Regions from separate parts of the Candidatus Pelagibacter sp. PS_10_02 genome, predicted to be linked through region 2. Evidence: riboswitches for the same ligand, from Rfam matches in the RefSeq annotation. Region 2 holds a riboswitch; each other region holds the start of a gene.
What was found. A riboswitch is a leader RNA that binds a small molecule or an ion and turns the genes downstream of it on or off. The one in region 2 is predicted to bind S-adenosylmethionine.
Positions count from the first base shown of each region.

Region 1 (7,218 bases), 350 kb from region 2:
GAATTAAGTGAATCGCCTCCACTAGAAGATTTAGAAAATACAGATTACTATGAACTAGCAATTGATAGTATTCTTAGAGTAAAAAAAGTTAATGGTTTAACTGAAGAAAAGTTATTAATTAATTTATTTAGTCCTGATTATGAATATGAAATAAGAAACTTTTTACTTGATAATCCAAAAGCTTTAAATCAAACCACTGTATTAAAACTAACTGCATCAGATGATTTTGATCAATTGCATAAAGGTAATTACCCTAGAGAACTTCCAGAAGAGCAAAGACGGATTAATAATTTTCAATTAAATCTTTATGACGAATTAGTTAATGAAGGAAAAGTTAATAAAATATTTAACTCATATTTGTTTACTAAAGGAGATTCAAGAAACCCTGAACTTGCAGGAATTGGTGGAGCCTTAGTAGGTTCATTTTTTACCATTGTAATTACTTTATTATTATCTTTTCCAATCGCTATTGCAGCTTCAGTTTATTTAGAGGAATTTGCTCCTAAAAATAAAATTACTGATTTTATAGAAATTAATATAAATAATTTAGCAGCAGTACCTTCCATTGTATTTGGATTATTAGGTTTGGGTATTTTGCTTGGGACCTTTCATCTACCAAGATCAACTCCATTAGTTGCAGGAATTACTTTAGCCTTAATGACTTTACCAAGAATTATTATTCCATGTAGAGCTTCCTTAAAAGCAGTACCTCCTTCAATTAGAGAAGGAGCGCTTGCAATTGGCGCATCTAAAGTTCAATCAGTTACGCATCATGTTCTGCCTTTAGCAATTCCAGGCACTTTGTCAGGAACTATTATTGGTTTGGCCCAAGCGCTTGGGGAAACAGCGCCCTTAATATTGATTGGTATGGTTGCTTTTGTGGTCGATATTCCATCTATTCCAACGGATCCATCAGCTTCGTTGCCAGTACAGGTTTATTTATGGTCTGAACAAGCAGAAAGAGGGTTTGTAGAAAAAACATCAGCAACTATTATGGTTCTTTTAAGTTTTTTAATTACATTAAATTTTATAGCAGTTTACTTACGACAAAAATTTGAAAGGAAGTGGTAATGAAAAATAATAAAATAAAAATTAAAAGCAGTAATTTAAATGTGCATTATGGAGAAAAACAAGCACTCTTTGATGTAGATTTGGATATCTATGACAAAGAAGTTACAGCTTTAATCGGTCCTTCTGGATGTGGAAAATCAACCTTCATAAGATGCATAAACAGAATGAATGATGTTATTGATATTTGTAAAGTTGAAGGATCAATTACAATAGATGATGAAGAGATCATTGACAAAAATCTGGATGTTGTAGGACTTCGAGAGAAAATTGGTATGGTTTTTCAAAAACCCAATCCTTTTCCAAAAAGTATTTATGATAATATTTCTTATGGACCAACCATTCATGGTTTAGCAGAAAATAAAACAGATATGGATGAAATTGTTGAGAATAGTTTAAAAAAAGCAGCTTTATGGAACGAAGTTAAAGACAGGTTAAATGAAGCAGGCACAGGTTTATCTGGAGGTCAGCAGCAAAGATTATGTATTGCAAGAGCCATATCAGTAAATCCTCAAGTTATTTTAATGGATGAACCGTGTTCGGCACTAGACCCTATTGCCACTGCTAAAATTGAAGAATTAATTGATGAACTTAAAAAAAGTTATACAATAGTCATTGTTACTCATTCAATGTCCCAAGCTGTAAGAGTTTCTCAAAGAACTGGCTTTTTCCATTTAGGAAAAATAATTGAAGTGGATACAACAGAGAAAATATTTAAAAACCCTGGAAATAAAATGACCCAGGATTATATTACAGGGAGGTTTGGTTAATCATGTCAGATATTACACATATTGTTAAATCCTACGAGGATGAATTACAAAGTTTAAATGATAACTTAATTAAAATGGGTAGCTTAGTTGAAGCTCAGTTGACAGACTCAATGGAGGCCATCATCAAAGTTGATAAAGAAGCTGCTGAAAACATTATTAAAAATGATGAAAAAATTAATGAGTTAAGAGCAACTATTGAAGAGCAGATTGTAACAGTACTTGTTAAAAGAGCCCCGATGGCAATTGATTTAAGATTAACTATTTCAACTTTAAAAATTTCAAGTGATCTTGAACGTATTGGTGATTTAGCAAAAAGTGTTGCTAAAAAGATCAAACCTTTACCACGCGATCTTCCAGAAGAGTTAATTGCCAGTTTAAAAAGATTAGGGGAGTTAGTTCAAAGACAATTGAAAGATGTTTTGGATGCTTATCTTAACCAGTCAAAAGAAGCTGCTGTTAAAATTTGGAAATCAGATGAGAGAGTAGATGATTTAACACATATCGCAATGAACGAAGTTGCAAATTTCTTAAGCAAAGATAAAAAAAATTTAGATCTAGCAACACACTTATTGTTTGTGACTAAAAATATTGAAAGAGCAGGAGATCATATTACTAATATCGCTGAAGCTTTATTTTATCTAATCGAGGGAGAGCATATTGAAGGAGCAAGACCTAAAGGTAAAGATTTTGATCCAAACTAATGACCGTTAGCATTCATATTGTAGAAGACGAACAACCCATTATCACTTTAGTTAAATATAACCTTGAAAAAGAAGGTTATAAAGTTTCATCATCAGACAATGGCAATGAGGGTATTGAAGATATTAAAAAATTATTTCCTGATCTTGTTTTATTAGACTGGATGTTACCTGATTTTTCTGGCGTAGAAATTTGTAAAATTTTAAAAAAAGAAAAAAAATTTAAAGAAATTCCAATCATAATGCTTACTGCTAAGGGTGAGGATGAAGATAAGATTAAAGGGTTAAACTCTGGTGCAGATGATTACATCACCAAACCCTTTAGTTTCCCAGAATTACTTGCAAGAATAAAAGCGCTACTTCGAAGATCTAAGCCCTCATTAGTTTCTGATATTATTGAATTCGAAGACCTTAAGGTGGATAGATTAACACGACGTGTTTTTAGAAAAAACAAAGAAATTCATTTGGGACCTAAGGAATATGATTTAATCAATTTTTTTATTAAAAACCCTAAACGTGTTTACTCAAGAGATCAAATTCTAGAGAATGTTTGGTCTGATAATATCAATGTTGAAACAAGAACAGTTGATGTTCATATAAGAAGACTTAGACAAAGTATTAATATTGATGGATTTAAAGAATTAATTAGAACCGTAAGATCAGCTGGCTATTCATTAAATTAGTAATGACTGTAGAAGCATAAAGACTTAAAATAATAATAATAAACTGAACATAGACACCCGATTTAGGACTTGTTAAGGTCTGATTATGAAAGGTTATAGATTTATTACAAGTGACGACACTTCAGAATTTTGCCATCGTGTAACGGAGGCCATATCCAATGGATGGAAATTGTATGGTGAACCCAAAATGACTTTTGATAAAAAAAGAGGGGTCATGCGTTGTGCTCAAGCAGTTATAAAAAATTCACCTCAGAAAAAGTATTCCAAAAAGATGAAGCTATCATCGATATAAATGGCAGATCAGATAATACCCTTTGTTTATATGCTAGGGATACTCTTATTAGTACTCCCAGCTTTTCTACAATCTAATTCTAAATTAAAGCAGTTTTTAACTAATCTTAGTATTTGGATTGTCATTATTCTCATAATTTTAACTATTATTTATTTTTTCAATTGACAGTTTGAGAGAAAGTTGATTATATTTAGTTGCGCTGAGTTAAGTTAAATTGCAGAGCGCGTTATAAATCCTGCTAAAGCGACGCTTCAACCACCGCTTTAGACAGGTGGTTTTTTTTTATCTTTCATAAAATTAAGCCGGGCAGTTGAACCATATTGTGCGCCCTGCATTTGCTTAAGCACTAAAAAGGAGAAAAGAGGCCTATGAATATAACCTCTGATTATTTTGTGACCTTTTTTCTCCAAAACAAGAGGAAAAAAAATGAGCACAAATAAATTAAAAGAAAGATTAGATAAAGGACCTGTTATATGCGCAGAAGGTTTTTTATTTGAGATAGAAAGACGTGGCTATATGTCATCAGGGGAATTTGTTCCAATGGTGTCATTAGATCATCCTGAAGTTTTAGAAAATTTACATAGAGAATTTCAACACGCAGGATCTGATGTAGTTGAGGCCTTTACTTATAATGGACACAGAGAAAAAATGCGTGTTATTGGTAAGGAAGAACTTCTCGAACCACTAAATCGTTCAGCATTAAAAATTGCTAAAAAAGTAGCACTAGATACTCCTAAAGGATCAAAACCAAATTTGATGGCAGGTAATATTTCAAATTCAAATATCTGGAAACATAATGATCCACAATCTCAAAAAGAAGTTGAAGGAATGTTTACAGAGATGATTGGTTGGGCCGTTGAAGAAGGTGCTGATATGTTAATTGGTGAAACTTTTTATTATGCTGAAGAAGCTTTTAAAGCTTTAGAGATAATGAAAAAAACAGGTTTACCAACTGTATTAACCATATCCCCAATGGGTGAAAATAAAATGAGAGATGGAAAATCAGTTGTTGATACCTGTAAAGAGCTAGAGCAATTAGGGGCCGATGTTGTTGGTTTAAATTGTTTTAGAGGACCTGCTACTATGTTTCCTTTTTTAAAAGAAATTAGAAAAGCAGTTAAATGTCATGTTGGAGCTTTACCTATTCCTTATAGAACCACTGAAGATTACCCAACATTTTTTAATCTACCAGATAGAAGCGATTGTCAGTGTCCATCACCTCATGGAAGAACGTTTCCAACAGCATTGGACCCACACTTTTGTAATAGATATGAAATAGGTAAATTTGCAAAAGACGCTTATGCCCTAGGCATTAATTACCTTGGAGTATGTTGTGGAGCAAACCCAATGTTGATTAGGGAAGTTGCTGAGTCAATTGGTTTAACTGTTCCAGCAAGTAAATATCGAGAGAACATGGAAAATCATTTTATGTATGGAAAAAATAAAAGAATTCCAAAACATATGACTGAATATGGAGACAAAGCGTAAATAAATTAAGAAGGGCATTTAACTAAATTGTGCGCCTGACATATGTCGAAGCACTAAAACAGGAGAAAACAAATGAGTAACAATCTAAAAGAAACAATAAGTAATCTTCAGAAGGATTTTACAGCCAACCCCAAAAATGCTTTGGTCCAATATGAAAGCAACTCAATTCTTAAAGAAGGACTTCAATCTGTAGTCACTCTTAGAGAGCATAAATTAGTTGTTGATGAACCCAAAAGTTTTGGTGGAAAAGATGAGGGACCCAGCCCAGTAGAGTTAATATTAGCAGCGTTAGCAACGTGTCAGGAGATAACCTATAAAGCATTTGCTACAGCAGCGGGTATTAATATTGAGAGTGTTAGTGTTAAATTAAAAGGTGAATTAGATCTTCAGGGTTTTTTAGCTTTAAATAAAAACACTAGACCTGGCTTTCAATCCATCTCTGGTACTGTTGATATTAAATCTTCATCACCTAAAGCAGAAATAGATAAATTGATTGATACGGTAAATACACATTGCCCGGTATTAGATATTTTATCAAAAGGAGTTCCTATTAAATTGTTTCAAAAGGTTTCTTCAAGTTCTAATAATAAAGAGCACATAGAGCAAAGAGCAAGTGCTGCTTAACTAATCTAATTTAAGCCCTATGAAAATAGGGCTTAAGTCTTTTAAGTTCATTTCAAATCCTAAAAAATTAGAAGTTTGACTAGAATTAAGTATTAATTGCGTGCTAGGGTCTTGTTAATGAAAAATATTTATCATTCCGATATTTATCAATTTAACACCCCAGTTAATAGTTACTGGGAAGATCATTCAAGCGAAAATTTAAATCTAGAAAAACTTAATAAAGATATTAGTTCAGAAATTGTTGTAATAGGAGGAGGGTATACTGGTTTATCCTGTGCAATTAATTTAATAGAAAATCATAATTTAGAGGTCATTTTAGTTGAAGCTGGAAAAATAGGTTGGGGGGCTTCATCTCGTAATGCAGGTTTTTGTTGTCTGCCACCAAGTAAGATGTCTTTTAAAAAGATGCAAGCTATTTACGGCAATGATGAAACTAAAAAGTTCTTTAAAAACTCTGTTGAAGGCTCAAATTATACAAAAGATATTATACAAGAATATAATATTGATTGTGATGTAACGGGGGATAGTAATTACGTAGTCGCCCATCACCCAAGTAAGTTTAAAGATATTAAAGAACAAGCCAAAGCTTACAAAGAAGAGTTTGGTATTGAAACTGAAATTTATTCAAAAGAAGACTTTGATAAAATTGGCCATGGGGGTACAGAGCAATTTGGAGCTTTTTCTTATAAACCTGGTTTTGCAATCAATCCTCTTAAGTTTGTTAATGGCATTGCAAAATATGCTTTATCTAAACAATTAAAAATCTTCGAGCACACTAAAGTTGATAAAATTGATAAAGATAAGGGCACTTATATTTTAAGGACTAAAGAAGGATCTATTCGTTCAAAAAAAATAGTTGTTGCAACAAATGGGTTCTACCAAGAAGGTTTAATCCCAGAGATGAATTCAAGAATTTTACCAGTAATTTCAAATATTATTGTCACCCAACCCTTAACCGAGCAAGAAATTGACCAACATAATTTTAAAACATTTTCTCCAATAGCTAATACTAAAAATCTTTTATATTATTATCGAAAGTTACCTGACAATCGAATTTTATTTGGTACCAGAGGAGATTTAAGTGGCAGTGATCAATCTAATTTAGATATGTCTAAGAAAATGGAAAAGTTTTTAAAAGATATTTTTCCTAAATGGAAAGACATTAATATTGATTATAATTGGCGGGGATTAATTGCTTTATCTCAAAAATTAACTCCCTCCATTGGTAAAATTGATAATGAAGAGATTTATTATGGATTTGGTTATAATGGGGTTGGAGTGAGTGCTGCTCCTTGGACTGGAAAACAATTGTCTAAGTTAGTATTATCAAACAGTAAAGAGTTAGATATTTCAAAAATTTATAAAGGATTACCTAAGAAATTTATCTTTCCTAAGTTAAGAACATTTTATTTTAGATTAGCGGTGTGGTTTTATATAATTAAAGACAGATTTAATATTAACTAATTCCATTACCTAGACACCTGATTAGAGGTTTCGCAATATTGAGTTATGAAACTCACTATGAGTGAAGCTGATAAAAAAAATAGCATTTTATATTTATAAATTTATTTTAAATAATATTTGTTAAAGGTAGC
Region 1 covers NZ_CM182076.1:689,297-696,514, reverse strand. Annotated here, with positions in the region: gene pstA (phosphate ABC transporter permease PstA) at 1-1,071, shown strand, start outside; gene pstB (phosphate ABC transporter ATP-binding protein PstB) at 1,071-1,838, shown strand; gene phoU (phosphate signaling complex protein PhoU) at 1,841-2,539, shown strand; gene phoB (phosphate regulon transcriptional regulator PhoB) at 2,539-3,219, shown strand; gene AC5SL1_RS03845 (DUF1737 domain-containing protein) at 3,305-3,511, shown strand; SAM riboswitch class V at 3,807-3,871, shown strand; gene AC5SL1_RS03840 (homocysteine S-methyltransferase family protein) at 3,938-4,999, shown strand; SAM riboswitch class V at 5,003-5,067, shown strand; gene AC5SL1_RS03835 (OsmC family protein) at 5,072-5,623, shown strand; gene AC5SL1_RS03830 (NAD(P)/FAD-dependent oxidoreductase) at 5,741-7,087, shown strand.
Region 1: it holds a riboswitch for S-adenosylmethionine, as region 2 does, so the genes downstream of both, AC5SL1_RS03840 (homocysteine S-methyltransferase family protein) here and AC5SL1_RS01825 (homocysteine S-methyltransferase family protein) in region 2, are expected to answer to the same signal.

Region 2 (7,218 bases):
TATTATTTATTCTAGAATTTTTAGAACGCTTCTTAGTTGCAGACCTTTTGGTCACAACTTTTTTATTTTTTTTTATTTTTCTAGATTTATTGACCAACTTAGATTTTTTCTTTTTGGCCTTAGTTTTTTTCTTTTTGGCTTTTTTTCTCTTTTTAATTGCCATAATTAATTTAACCAAAAAAACTACATAGGATCTACTTTTATGAAGATTTTATTTCTACCAATGATTGAATTAAACCTACATCTTGTGCTTGGTTGAAATGTGTCTAATATTTTAATTATGACTGAAGATAAAAAACATGAATTACAATCTGCTGCATTTGAAAGACTACTTCATCATTTAGATGAAAGAAAAGATGTTCAAAATATTGACCTCATGAATCTCGCTGGGTTTTGTAGGAATTGCATATCAAGATGGTATCGAGAAGAGGCCGAGAAAAGAGGTGTTGAAATTTCAGACCTAGATGCACGTGAGCATGTATATGGTATGCCTTATTCTGAGTGGAAAGAAAAATATCAAAAATAATTATTTTTCTTTAAGTCTTGGAAACAACTCTACAAAATTACAAGGTTTATGATTTACATCTAACTGGTGTTTTAAAATTCCATCCCAGGCATCCGTGACCCCACCTGAAGATCCTGGTAAAGCAAACACATACTTACCGTTAGCAAGTACAGCACAAGCTCTAGATTGAATGGCAGATGTACCAACTGTTTTTAAACTTATCGTTCTAAACACCTCTCCAAAACCTGGAATATGTTTGTCAGCTATCTCGCTTATTGCTTCTGGTGTAATATCTCGACCCGTAAGTCCAGTGCCACCTGTTGTAATTACAACGTCTATATCAGATTGATCAATCCAATCTTTAAGGATTTTAATAATGTCTTCCTTGTTATCTTTACAAATTTTTCTATCTACTAATTTATGTTTAGCCTCCTCTATTTTTTTCGCTAAGATCGCACCTGACTTATCATTCTCAAAAGTTCTGGTGTCCGTAACAGTTAAAAGTGCTATATTTACAATCATAAATTTAAAATAATTATTATGATTATATTATCATTTTTATTTCTTCTAACAGCAACTTTATACTCTAGTGTTGGATTCGGTGGTGGTTCTACGTATTTAGCTCTTCTGTTAATTTGGGATGTTCCTTACTTAATCTTTCCTGTAATTGCCCTCTTTTGTAATATTATTGTCGTATCAGGAAATTGTATTAACTATATTAAAGCTGGAAATATCAATCTTAAGATCCTTGCCCCATTTTTAATATCATCTGTCCCACTTGCTTTCATAGGTGGCTCTTTATCAATAAATAAAGAAATTTTTGAAATTTTACTTTTTGTAGTTTTAACACTAGCAGGAGCTCTACTTCTTGTGAAATTTAAATCTTTTGATCAAAAGATTGAAGTTTATAAAAAGATACCAAAAATGTTATCATTATTAATAGGCGCATCTATTGGATTTGTGTCTGGTGTAGTTGGAATTGGTGGTGGAATTTTCTTAAGCCCCATATTGTTATTAATTAGAGCAGATAAAGTAAAAAATATTGCAACTGCTGCATCATTATTCATACTGATTAATTCTCTGTCAGGTCTTGCTGGTCAATTTACAAAGTCATCGACAATAAATGGAATTTATGATTATTGGCCTTTATTTCTGACTGTTTTAATAGGCGGTCAAATAGGAAACTATTTAAATCTTAAAATTTTTCCTGCAAGAATGTTGGCTCTAGTGACATCAGCACTTGTCATATTTGTCGCTATTCGAATAGGATTGAAGTTGTTTGCATAACGGAAGTATTAAATTATTATAGATAAAATATGAAAACATTTAGAGCTTTTGGACCAACTATTGGAAAAACAAAGTTATCTAAAAAAATTATTAACATATTAAATAATCACGTTGATAAGACCCAATCATCTATAAAAAATGATTATAGTTCTAAGCTAGCAAGTCAAATTAAGAATGAAATCAAAATACCTAAAACAATAGTTAATAAAAGTTTGTCTAAAGAGATAATAAAAAATATCAAAGTTTATCTTGATAAGTCAGGAGTTAAAAAAATTAAAGAAATTAAGATAATCAACCTATGGGTAGTAAGACAATTAAAAAATGAGTATAACCCAATTCATTATCATGAAGGACAACTATCAGGGGTTGGGTATCTTAAAATCCCAAGAGATATGAATCAAAATAAACTTCTTGAGAATAAAAAGATTAAAACTAATGGAACTATTGATTTTATCAATGGTCAAAAAAATTTTTTAAGTAAAAGCATCTACAATTTAAACCCTAAATTAGGTGATTTATTGATTTTTCCAAATTATTTAATGCACACAGCTTACCCATTTAATGTTGATGGTGAGAGAAGATCCTTCTCATTTAATGTTAAAATATTATTTAAGAAGTGATTTACTAATCAGTCTATTAGATATATAAATACATTAACCGATTTGATCCATATTGCAGGTACTATCTGCTAAAAAGGAAATCATTATATAATTGGTAAAGGTAGTTGGACTATATTGTGCACCTGGCATAAAGCCAAAGCACTAAAAAAGTAAGGAGTAAGAATGGATATTAATTTTTTTAAAACAACACGAATTTTAGATGGTGGTATGGGGCAAGAATTATTAGCTCGTGGTATGAAACCTAATGGAACATTGTGGAGTGCTAATGCATTGCTTAAAGAAGAATATCACCAGTTATTATTAAATACTCATTTGGATTTTATTAAAGCTGGAGCTGAAGTTATTGTTACCACAACTTTTACAACTAGAAGAGTTAGGTTACGTGACAATAAAGTTGAGGATAAATTTGAATACCTAAATAAAAAAGCTGGGGAGATAGCTCAAAAAGCTAAAAAACAATTTCCACATATTTTAATAGCTGGGGGTCTTCCACCTCAATATTTAACTTACGAAGAAGACACGAGAGCAAATGAAGAAATTAAACAAAATTTTTATGATCAAGCAAAATTACTTGATCCATATGTTGACTTTTTTTATTTAGATGTTTTATCAAGTGTTAAAGAATTCAGACTGGCAATTGAAGCAATCGAGGATTTCAAAAAACCTTATCTTGTAGGTGCGCACATATCTGAGGGTGTTAATCTTCCAAGTGGTGAAAAAATATCTAGTATTGTAAATAATATTGACCACAAAAATTTACTTGGATTAATCTTATCTTGTATTTCACCTGAAAATTTTTCTAAAAATTTGGAAGAGGTTAAAAATTTAGGTATTCCTTTTGGATTTAAGTTTAATGCATTTGAAACAACCAAGCCCAAAAACGGATATACTAATCACTATAATAAAAGCAAAACAGGGAATCCTAATGAGTTTTTAGGTCAAAGAAAAGATTTAACACCTGAATTTATGGCTAAATTTGTTAAAAAATTTAAAGAAGATGGTGCAACTATTTTGGGTGGATGCTGTGAAACAAGACCAGCACATATTAAAGAAATGTCTAAAATTATATAGTTTTATTATTTCATATTTTTTTTGATATATTGCTAACAAATAGCACTAATTATTGAACTATTAAATTGTCTTAAGTGTTAATAAAGTTAGCTAAAATTTATATTGATAAGTATTATGTTTAATAACGTTTAAAAAAACAAATTAATTATTTTTTTTTAAGGATTCTACAAATTTATTTATAAGAAAAATTTTTTTAAAATAATATTGATAATCTTTTTTTTTTATCTTGTTTATTACCTCAAAAAAATATTTTTCGAATGCATTTTCTTTCTTCATTTTATAAATTTTAGTATTATTTTTTTCCTTAACTAATATATTTAATGATTTATCATGCGGGGGTGAATAAACCCGGTTTAATTCTATTATTTTTTTGTCTGTATATAAGCATAGATTATTCTGGTATTCACCACCAAACTTAAACTGTCCAGTATATATTTGGGTTGAAAAGTCAAAAATAAAATTTACAGAACTAATCATATTTAAAATATTTTTTTTTAAGATTATTTTTCTTGAAAAAATTTTTTTATTACAAAAAATATTTATTATAGATGAAGCATAACAACCCATATCCATTAAAACATCACCTTTAAATTTTTTTGAACTTCTAAAGTTGGAAATTATGGGATTAGGTATTACAAAATTAGTATTTATATACTTAATTTTTTCAACTCCTCCAGATAATTTTAATGCTGTAGATATTTGTGCATGATAATCAAAAAAAATAGCTTCAGTTAACAATCTTTTATTTTTTTTTGCAATACTAATTAGATTTTTAACTTTATTGAAATTTTCACAGAGAGGCTTATCAACAATAACATGATAACCATTATTAAGTGCTTTTTTTGCCCATTTATAATGAAGTGAATTTGGAAGAGAAATATATACAATATCTGCTTCAGATTTTTTAAGACCTTCTTCGTATGTTTTAAATTGAGCGTAAGCCTTTCCAATTTTATTTTCTTCAGATTTAGATGCAACACAAAAAGCAATATTATGTTTAATAAATGTTTTAATAATTATCTTTTTTGATAAATTAGAATGTCCTAATAGTAAAACTTTAAATTTTTTCATTAATCAAAGTACTTTATTGATATTTATACATCCAAATAACAAACGGCCTTCAATATCAACTTTTTTATTTTTTATATAATTAATCATTTGATTTTGAGAGATCCAAATGTAATTATTTGGGAATTTGTTACCTTGATGTTCTTCTAGCATAATAGCAATATTTCTTACCTCGCAATGATAAAATCTACCACCTTCATCAGATATGATATTATCATATATTGATTTATAGATATTTTTTTTCTTATTAAGAAAGTATTTGCTTATGATATTTTTTTGCTCATTTGGTATGTCTAAATTATTTTTATAAGTAGCAAAGTCTGAAGTATTTACAGTACACGTAATTGTACTATTCTTTAAACCAGGCTTCAAAATATATCTACACAAGTAATGAATAGTATTATTCATTTTCTTTAATAAAAAACCAGCCATTGCAAGTTTATTACTTCTTAGTAATGGTTGGCTCCATTGCCCAACTTCTCTTTTGTTAGCAGAAATTTTTGCACCAATAACTGAAAAATATTTTCCTTTTTTATGTGAAATATTTTTTTCTGTATAAATCCAATTATTTATTTTTGATAAGGAAGTAATTTTAGATTTAATAAAAAATTTTTTATCTTTTTTATAGAAAAAGTTTTTTATCGTTGCGTCTGAATTATAAGGTTTATCAAATTTAGATTTCTTAATAAAAGATGAAAAAATTGAAATAGCATTCATATTTAATAAGCTTTTTTTTTTGATCAAATATTCCAATTCACTTCTGGAAAACCAATAAAATCCAGGAAGTAGATTTACTTTTTTTTTAATTTGAATAATAATGTTTGAATTAAATTTATTTAAATATCTAAAACCTTGTTCAGATTGATTTATAATATTTTTTTTATTTATACGTAAAAAATATTCTAAATAAGGTACTTTTTTACCTTTGTGTACTTTGTTATAATTGCTTTTAGTTGCCTGAACAGTTGGAGATAATTGAATTTTATTCTTATTTCCAGGTTCAACTTTAGCTTGTAACAAGTATTTATTTTTACTTTTAATTATACCTAATATTCCGATTTCTTTTTGAATGATAATTGGTTGATCCCAATTTTTTTTAAAAAAATTTGAATAAACTTTTAAACCAACAATTTTAAAAAATTTACCACTCGTGTGTGTGATTTCTTTTTCATTAAAATTCCATTTATCTAAATTTGATAATTTAATTATATTGACTTTTAATTTATTATTTTTTTTTTGCTTTTTAAGCCAATTTGTGATTTTTAAATTTAACATTTATTTATTAATAATGCGCACAAAAGGTACGTGAGTTATAAACTTACCACCCCTTTTTATAAATTCTTTTTCTTTTTTAATTATTTCATTTTTGAAATTCCATGCACCTAAAAATGCATAATCAACAGAATCCGTCATGCCTTTTTCAGGGGAAATAATAGGTAAATGTTGTCCTGGTGTAAACTTTCCCTGTTTATTTTTAGTGGTATCAGTGACGTAATCCAGATATTGGCATCCAATCTTACAATAATTAAAAATAGTTGTTGACTTGTAAGTAGCCCCATAACTTATTATTTTTTTGTTTTTAATTTTTAATTTTTTAAATAGATCAATCAAATTTTTTTTTGATTTTTTTACACGTTTAGAAAATTTTTGAAATGTTGAATATTTATTTAATCTAATTTTTTTTTCTGAACGTATAATTTGAATTAGTCTTTTAGAAGGTTTATATTTAGCATTTTCTTTACAAATATAATATCGCAGTGATCCTCCATGTGTACTAATTCTTTCTGCATCAAATAGTCTTAAGTTTGAATCTTTAACAACATTAGATATTGCTAAAGCTGAAAAGACATAAACATGTTCATCATAAAATTGATCATAAGAAGTATTTTTAATTACAGAAAATAATGAAGGATCTTCAATAATTAAAACTCCGTTATCAGATAGACTAAAGTTTATAGCATGAAAACTTTCTTTAATGTTAGGGATATGTGAAATTGTGTTGGCAGAGAAAATTATGTCAGCTTTTTTCGAAAATTTAAATATCTTTTTAGCTAATTTTTGTGTCCAAAACTCTGAATATGTTTTGAAATTTTTTTTAGTTATAATAGCTAAATTTTTACAGGGCTCTACTGCTATGACATTCTTTTTGGAGAAATTCTTTATAAAAACACCATCATTACTTCCAATTTCCATAATAATTTTTGGATTGAATCTTTTTTTTATTTTATTTGCTATATCTTTAAATGCCTTTCTCATTGTCTTTGATTCTGAAGCTCTATGAGCATATTCATCAGTATATTGTATTTTTGGGTCTACAGGATTTGTAACTGATACTAAATAATTCTTACTATTGAATGAAACTGATAAATTATAAAAAAATTCTTTAGATAATTTTTTTTTTGCATTTGATTTCAAAAATGAATTTGCTATCGGTTGTCTTCCTAAACTAAGAAATTTTTTTATCATTTGTTATTATTAAGGTTATTTGTATCAATACACGCAAAATAAATTAATTAAATAGATTATTTATATATAAAAATGATATAATGAAACAAAAATATCTCTTATAGAAAATTTTGATTAAATTAAACTTTTTTAATAATATTTAATATGACTAATAATTTTTACAATGATTTAACTATTGTTATTGTAGCTTATAATTCTAAT
Region 2 covers NZ_CM182076.1:339,904-347,121, reverse strand. Annotated here, with positions in the region: gene AC5SL1_RS01845 (DUF1244 domain-containing protein) at 281-526, shown strand; gene AC5SL1_RS01840 (molybdenum cofactor synthesis domain-containing protein) at 527-1,027, opposite strand; gene AC5SL1_RS01835 (sulfite exporter TauE/SafE family protein) at 1,046-1,792, shown strand; gene AC5SL1_RS01830 (2OG-Fe(II) oxygenase family protein) at 1,822-2,412, shown strand; SAM riboswitch class V at 2,502-2,565, shown strand; gene AC5SL1_RS01825 (homocysteine S-methyltransferase family protein) at 2,575-3,483, shown strand; gene AC5SL1_RS01820 (Gfo/Idh/MocA family protein) at 3,625-4,554, opposite strand; gene AC5SL1_RS01815 (NDP-hexose 2,3-dehydratase family protein) at 4,558-5,826, opposite strand; gene AC5SL1_RS01810 (class I SAM-dependent methyltransferase) at 5,827-7,017, opposite strand; gene AC5SL1_RS01805 (glycosyltransferase family 2 protein) at 7,162-7,218, shown strand, end outside.

Region 3 (7,218 bases), 220 kb from region 2:
AAGAGTTAATAATAATAATGTTTTCATGAATGATTATTTAAATATTTACAATAATTTAGTTGGATTGACTAGAAATAAAGAATTATATAAAGATTTTAAAGATCAAGATACATTTTCTGATAGAATGATCTTTTTTTTATTACATTTTGCTTTTTTTTTAAAAATATACAAAAATGATAAAAATAAACAGATACTTCAAGAAATCTATGATTATGTTTTTAGACAAATGGAATTAAGTGTACGAGAGATAGGCTATGGCGATCAATCAATAAATAAAAAGATGAAAGATTATCTCAATTTATTTCATGGAATGATTGATAAAATTCATAATTGGGAGCATTTAAGCAATGAATCAAAAAAAGAAAAATTAATAATCTTTTTAGATAATGCTCAAAATAGTGACTATTTGGTAATATATTTTGACAAATATGTGAAATTGTTGACAAATAATACTTTAAATTCACATATAAAAGGTGTAGTTAAGCATTAATTTTATTATGGCTGTACCAAAACGTAAACAATCACCGTCAAGAACTGGGATGAGAAGAGCTCAGAATATGAAGTTCTCATCTAAAAATATTGTTGAGGATAAGAAATCTGGTGAGTACAGACTCCCTCATCATCTGGATCTTAAAACTGGTATGTATCGTGGTAGACAAGTTTTGGACCCTAAAGAGTAAATTATTTTTTCAACTAAGTAAATAGAATGAGCAAAACAATCAAAATTGCTGTTGATGCAATGGGTGGCGATGGTTCACCAAAAAAAATTATTGAAGGTATTAATCATCATTTTAAAAACAATAAAAATACCTTTTATCAAATTTTTGGTGATAAAGGTCAAATTGAAAATTTTATTACTGATGAATTGCCTAGTGAAAACTTTGAAATAGTTCATACAGAAGATGTTGTTAAAGGAACAGACAGTCCATTGGAAGGTGCAAAAAGAGGAAAAAAAACTAGTATGTGGTTAGCGATTCAGAGTGTTAAAGAAAAAAAATCTGATGTAGTAATTTCAGCAGGGAATACTGGTGCATTATTAGTTATTTCAAAGTTAAATCTTAAAATGATAGACAATATAGATAAACCAGCTCTTTCCGCCTTATGGCCAAATAAAAAGAATATGAGTGTTGTTTTAGACTTAGGTGCAAATATTGAATGTAGTCCTAAAAATTTAATTGATTTTTCGATAATGGGTTCCTCTTTATTTAATTCATTATATCCGAACGATGAAGCAAAAGTTGCACTATTAAATATTGGCTCTGAAGAACTTAAAGGAAATGAAATTATAAAAGAAACTTATCAACAATTGAATAAAAGAACTAATAATGATTTTGAGTTTAAAGGTTATATTGAAGGGAATCAATTAATGAACGGTGATGTTAACGTTATAGTAGCAGATGGTTTTACTGGCAATGTTGCATTAAAGACTGCCGAAGGTACTGCTAATTTTATCACAAGTGAATTAAAAAAAGCAATGACTGGAAATTTTATTGGAAAAATGTCTTCACTACTTAATATTTCAAATTTAAAAAAATTTAAAAAAAGACTGGATCCAAGATTATATAATGGGGCAATTTTTATTGGATTAGACTCCCCTGTAATTAAAAGTCATGGTGGAACAGATTATATAGGTTTTTCAAATTCTTTAAGTGTTTGCTCTAAAACGGTAACTGGAAATTTGATTGAAAAAATAACTAATAATATTAATTAATGACAAGAACTAACCTAACAAAAAAAGATCTAATTAACTCAATTTATATGCAGATTGGTTTTTCTAAAAATATTTCTGAAAATTTAATTGATGATTTTTTTACTACAATCTTGGAAAATTTAAAAATTGAAAAAAAACTTAAACTTTCAAAATTTGGTACGTTTTCTATAAGACAAAAAAAAAGTAGAGTTGGAAGAAATCCTAAAACTAAAGAAGAAGCGGCTATATCTGATAGAAATGTTGTTTTATTTAAAGCTTCTAAAGAGTTTAAAGATTTAGTAAATTCTATAAATGATCAATAAAAATTTAGATGCTTACAAATCAATAGGTGAGGTTGCTAAAATTCTAGATTTAGTAAATGTCAAAAAGGGTACTTTTAATACTCATACAATAAGGTTTTGGGAAAAAGAATTTAAACAGATCAAACCAAAAATTCTCAATGGTAATAGAAGATACTATAATAATCAGACTATAGAAGTTCTTAAAAAAGTTAAATTCTTACTTAAAGAACAAGGAATGACAATCAATGGAGTTAAAAAAGTTCTCAATTCTGACAAATCTTTAAACCTTGACGAATTATCAAATAATTCTATAAGTGCTAATTATAATTTCAGAAATAAATTAAAAAATATTTCTAACTTAGTAAAACAAATTAAAAAACTAAAATAGTATGGCAAAAAAAACACATGTTAAAGTAAGATTGGTCCCTGAAGCTAAACCTGATAGTCCTTTTTTTTATTATGTAAAAAAGCCAGCAGGTGGTGAAAAAGCTAAAGTTAAATTGTCTGCTAAAAAATACAATCCATCTACTAGAAAACATGAAATGTTTGTGGAAAAAAAACTTCCACCACACAGTAAATAGTTTATTTCTTTTTAAAGTTTCTTTTTTCGTAATCTATAAAAGACCAAATCATATTTTTCCAAATTCTGTTTGTAATTTTTGGATCAATTTTAGTCTTGATTGATTTTTTTTTAATTTTTTTAAGTATGTAAGTTATTCTTGCTTTATCGATTATTTCTTTTTTATAAATTTTTACTTTTAAAACTTCATTTACTAAAATTGATCTTTTTTTGATTAATTTAAGTAAATCATTATCTAATTTATCAAGTTTTATTCTTAATTGGCTAAGTTTTTTTTTATTAGTAGGCGACATTTAATCAATTGGTTATTAAAATAATTATTATAAGTATAATTTATGTTTGTAAATAGCGACAACTATATAAAATATTTAAAGATATGGTTAATAGGACTATTTTTGCTAATTGTTCTTATGGTTGCTGTAGGTGGCTTAACTAGATTAACTGACTCAGGTTTATCCATTACAGCATGGGAGCTTTTCTCAGGTATATTGCCGCCACTTAATTCAAATGATTGGAATATGTATTTTGAGGAATATAAGAAAATTCCAGAGTATAAAAATATTAACTATGGAATGTCTTTAAAAGAATTTAAAATAATTTTTTATTGGGAGTATGCACATAGATTATTAGCACGTATTGTTGGCTTGTTCACCTTAATCCCTTTAATTATTTTTTGGATTAAATATAGAGATTCTAATTTTTATTCTAATAAATATTTTTTGATATTTTTTCTTATATGTTTGCAGGGATTTTTAGGTTGGTTTATGGTTACTAGTGGATTAACACAAAATAATGATGTTAGTCATTTTAGATTGGCAATTCATTTATCACTTGCACTTTTTATCTTATGTTTAATTTTTTGGTATATTTTAGATTTTTTTGATATTAAAAAATTAGATTATAAAATTCCACAATCCTTTTTGTTATTTATTTTTTTATTAATTATTATTCAAATTATATTGGGAGCTTTTCTATCAGGTTTAGATGGAGGTTTAATTTATAATACTTGGCCAGATATGAATGGTACATTTTTTCCAAATGATGTTTTATTATTAGATTTTTTTACCTCTGAGTCATTTTATAATACTTCTATTATTCAATTTTTACATAGATCAACTGCCTATCTGCTTGTTATCCTTGTTATGATTATTAACTATTTATTTATTAAAGAAGGAGTTGCCATAAAGAATATAATTCTTTTTGATACAGCTTTACTTATTCAAATATTATTAGGAATTGTTACATTAATATCTGGTGTAGAAATAAAGTATGCATCACTACACCAGTTAGGTTCTATTTTTGTATTAACAACCTATATTTTACTCATTTATAAAAACTCAAGAGGTTTTTTAAAACGATAAAGAATTGTTATGAAGCGCTAAGTGCTTGATCAAGATCATCTATTATATCGTCAATATGTTCTAATCCTATACACAGTCTTATATATCCAGGCGTAACTCCTGCAGCACTTAATTCTTGCTCTGTGAGTTGGCTATGAGTTGTTGTTGCTGGATGTATAGCTAAGCTTCTAGCATCTCCTATATTTGCCACATGATAGAACATCTTTAAAGCTTCTATAAATTTCTTACCAGACTCAATACCACCTTTTAGTTCTATTCCTATTAAAGCACCATTTCCCCCATTAAGATATTTTTTTGCTCTTTTACCAATATCTCCTTCATATTTGGTTGGGTAAATTACTCTAGCAACTTTTTTATGTTTAGATAAATGATCCACTGTTTTTTCAGCATTAGAGCAATGTTGTTTCATCCTCAAGGCTACTGTTTCAAGTCCTTGAATTATTCCAAAAGCATTATCAGGCGCTAATGCAGCTCCAAGATCTCTCAAAAGAGTAACTCTTGCTCTAACAGCAAAGGATACATTAGCACCAGTTAATTCAGGAACTGCCTTACCCCAAACTACGCCACCATAGCTTGCATCAGGTTCATTAAACAGTGGTTGTCTTTTTGGATTAGCTGTCCAATCAAAATTTCCACCATCAATTAGTGCTCCACCCACAACTGTACCATGTCCACCTATATATTTTGTAAGTGAATAAACTACTACAGCTGCACCATGTTCTATTGGCTTACAGATGATAGGAGCGGCCGTGTTATCAACTATTAATGGTATATTATATTTTTTTCCAATATCAGAAACTTCTTTAATGGGAAATACTCTTAAATATGGATTGGGTAACGTTTCCCCATAAAAAGCTCTAGTTTTATCATCTATTGCTTTTTCAAAGTTTTTAGGATCTGCTGGATCAGCATATCTAACTTCAATACCAAGCTTGCTCAATGTATGAGTAAACAATGAAACAGTTCCACCATAAAGATCTGTAGAACTAACAATGTTATCCCCAGCTTGAGCAACATTTAAGATAGCAAAGGTTGAAGCTGTTTGCCCAGAAGAGACAGTTAAACTTGCTAATCCACCATCTAAGGCAGCCAGTCTTTTTTCAAGAACATCATTAGTTGGATTCATAATTCTTGTGTAGATATTTCCAAACTCTTTTAGACCAAATAAATTGGCTGCATGCTCAGTGCTATCAAATAGATATGAAGTTGTTCTATAAATTGGCACAGCTACAGCTTTTGTAGTTGGATCACTTCTATAATCACCACCATGCAATGCAATAGTTTCTGGGTTTTGTCTTTTTGTACTCATCTTAATACTCCTTTTTTAGTACTTTTGCTTTATGCAAGGCGTACAATACAGTTCAAATGCGCCTACCGAAAATGTGGGTAAAAAATCCTTTTTAGCAATTATTAGCCTGCAATAGGAACAAATCGGCAAATAAAAATTACCATTAAATGGCTATATTGCAAGAGAAATATAAAATTGACTTTATAATTATTAATAGTATTAATCCTCGCTCTATGACTAAATTTTTAAAAAGTAGCGAATTAACGAGTAATTGGTTTGAAATTGATGCTAAAGGAGCAGTTGTTGGAAGATTAGCATCTATAATAGCAATGATTGTTAGAGGAAAAAACAAAACTACTTACACACCTCACATGGATGATGGTGACTTTGTTGTTGTTAAAAATATAGAGCATGCAAAATTTACTGGAAAAAAATTTAAAGACAAAAAATACTACAGACATACGGGTCATCCAGGTGGAATTAAAGAAATAACTCCTGAAAAATTATTAGAAAAGAATAAACCAGGAGAGACTTTAAAATTAGCAATTAAAAGAATGTTACCAGGAGGTGTTCTTGGTAGAAAGCAATTAACTAAAGTTAAAATTTATGCAGGTGAAGACCATCCACATACAGCTCAAAATCCTAAACTTTTAGATTTAGGAAAATTAAATAGTAAAAATTTAATTAGAAATTAATATGGAACAAACAGCGCAAACAGTATCAAAAAAACCAAAAATCAAATTAGATTTTAAAGATAGCAAATATGCAACTGGCAGAAGAAAAAAATCAATTGCTAAGATTTGGTTAAAAAAAGGGACTGGTAAAATTTATGTTAATGGTCGAACTATGGATGAATACTTCACTAGCGGTAGCCATAAAATGCAAATCACAAGACCTTTTGAAATTATTAATCAAGCAACAGCATATGATGTTAGATGTAGTGTTGCAGGAGGCGGACACACTGGACAGGCAGGAGCAATGGTTCACGGTATTGCAAAAGCCTTAATATTATTTGACTCAGAGCTAAGAAGTACATTAAAAACAGAGAAACTTAATACTAGAGACTCAAGATCTGTTGAAAGAAAAAAACCTGGCCGAAAAAAAGCCAGAAGAAGCTTCCAATTCTCGAAAAGATAATTCTTTTTTATTTCAAAATAGTTATAATAAACAATGCCTAAGCTTAATGTTTTAGTTGCTGGTTCTACTGGTTATATTGGTGTTCAATTAATAAAGTTATTAGTTAAGCACAAAAATATTAATATAAAATATTTATGTGGTAGTTCATCTGTTGGTAAGAAAATTACCAGTTATGAAAAATCATTAAAATCAAAAAATTTACCAAAGATTACTAAATTTAATAAATCATTTTTAAAAGAAGTAGACTTGGTATTTACTGCATTACCAAATGGTGAGGCACAATCTATATCTAATAGTTTATTAAAACATAATGTGCTAATTGATTTGGCAGCAGATTTTAGACTTAATAATGCATCCTTATATTTAAAATGGTATAAACAAAATCACAGATCAATTTCAAATATTAAAAAATCTATATATTCATTACCTGAAATTACAGGTGAAAAAGTTAAAAATTTTAATATTATTGGCTGCCCAGGTTGTTATCCAACATCAATATTGTTGCCGTTAATTCCATTGATTAAAAAAAATTTAATTAAAGTTAATAATATAATTATAGATTCTAAATCTGGATATTCTGGTGCAGGTAGAGGAGTGCAAGACAAGTATAAAAATAAAAACCTTTATGAATCCTTAAGTGCATACGGTGTTGGTTTTCATCGACACAATTCTGAAATACAACAAGAATTAAATTCTTTTACAAAAAAGAAAGTAAATTTTACTTTTACACCACATTTAACACCAATGTTTAGAGGAATATTAAGCACCATTTATATAGAGCTTAATAAAGGCTCTACTATTAAGAAATTAGAAAAAGTATTGATTAATCATTATCCCAATAATGGATTTGTAAAAATTCT
Region 3 covers NZ_CM182076.1:558,936-566,153, reverse strand. Annotated here, with positions in the region: gene AC5SL1_RS03110 (hypothetical protein) at 1-27, opposite strand, end outside; gene AC5SL1_RS03105 (ubiquinol-cytochrome C chaperone family protein) at 26-490, shown strand; gene rpmF (50S ribosomal protein L32) at 498-680, shown strand; gene plsX (phosphate acyltransferase PlsX) at 707-1,711, shown strand; gene AC5SL1_RS03090 (integration host factor subunit alpha) at 1,711-2,013, shown strand; gene AC5SL1_RS03085 (MerR family transcriptional regulator) at 2,003-2,380, shown strand; gene AC5SL1_RS03080 (50S ribosomal protein L33) at 2,382-2,573, shown strand; gene AC5SL1_RS03075 (chorismate mutase) at 2,575-2,865, opposite strand; gene AC5SL1_RS03070 (COX15/CtaA family protein) at 2,908-3,933, shown strand; gene AC5SL1_RS03065 (O-acetylhomoserine aminocarboxypropyltransferase/cysteine synthase family protein) at 3,941-5,242, opposite strand; SAM riboswitch class V at 5,247-5,315, opposite strand; gene rplM (50S ribosomal protein L13) at 5,455-5,916, shown strand; gene rpsI (30S ribosomal protein S9) at 5,918-6,358, shown strand; gene argC (N-acetyl-gamma-glutamyl-phosphate reductase) at 6,392-7,218, shown strand, end outside.
Region 3: it holds a riboswitch for S-adenosylmethionine, as region 2 does, so the genes downstream of both, AC5SL1_RS03065 (O-acetylhomoserine aminocarboxypropyltransferase/cysteine synthase family protein) here and AC5SL1_RS01825 (homocysteine S-methyltransferase family protein) in region 2, are expected to answer to the same signal.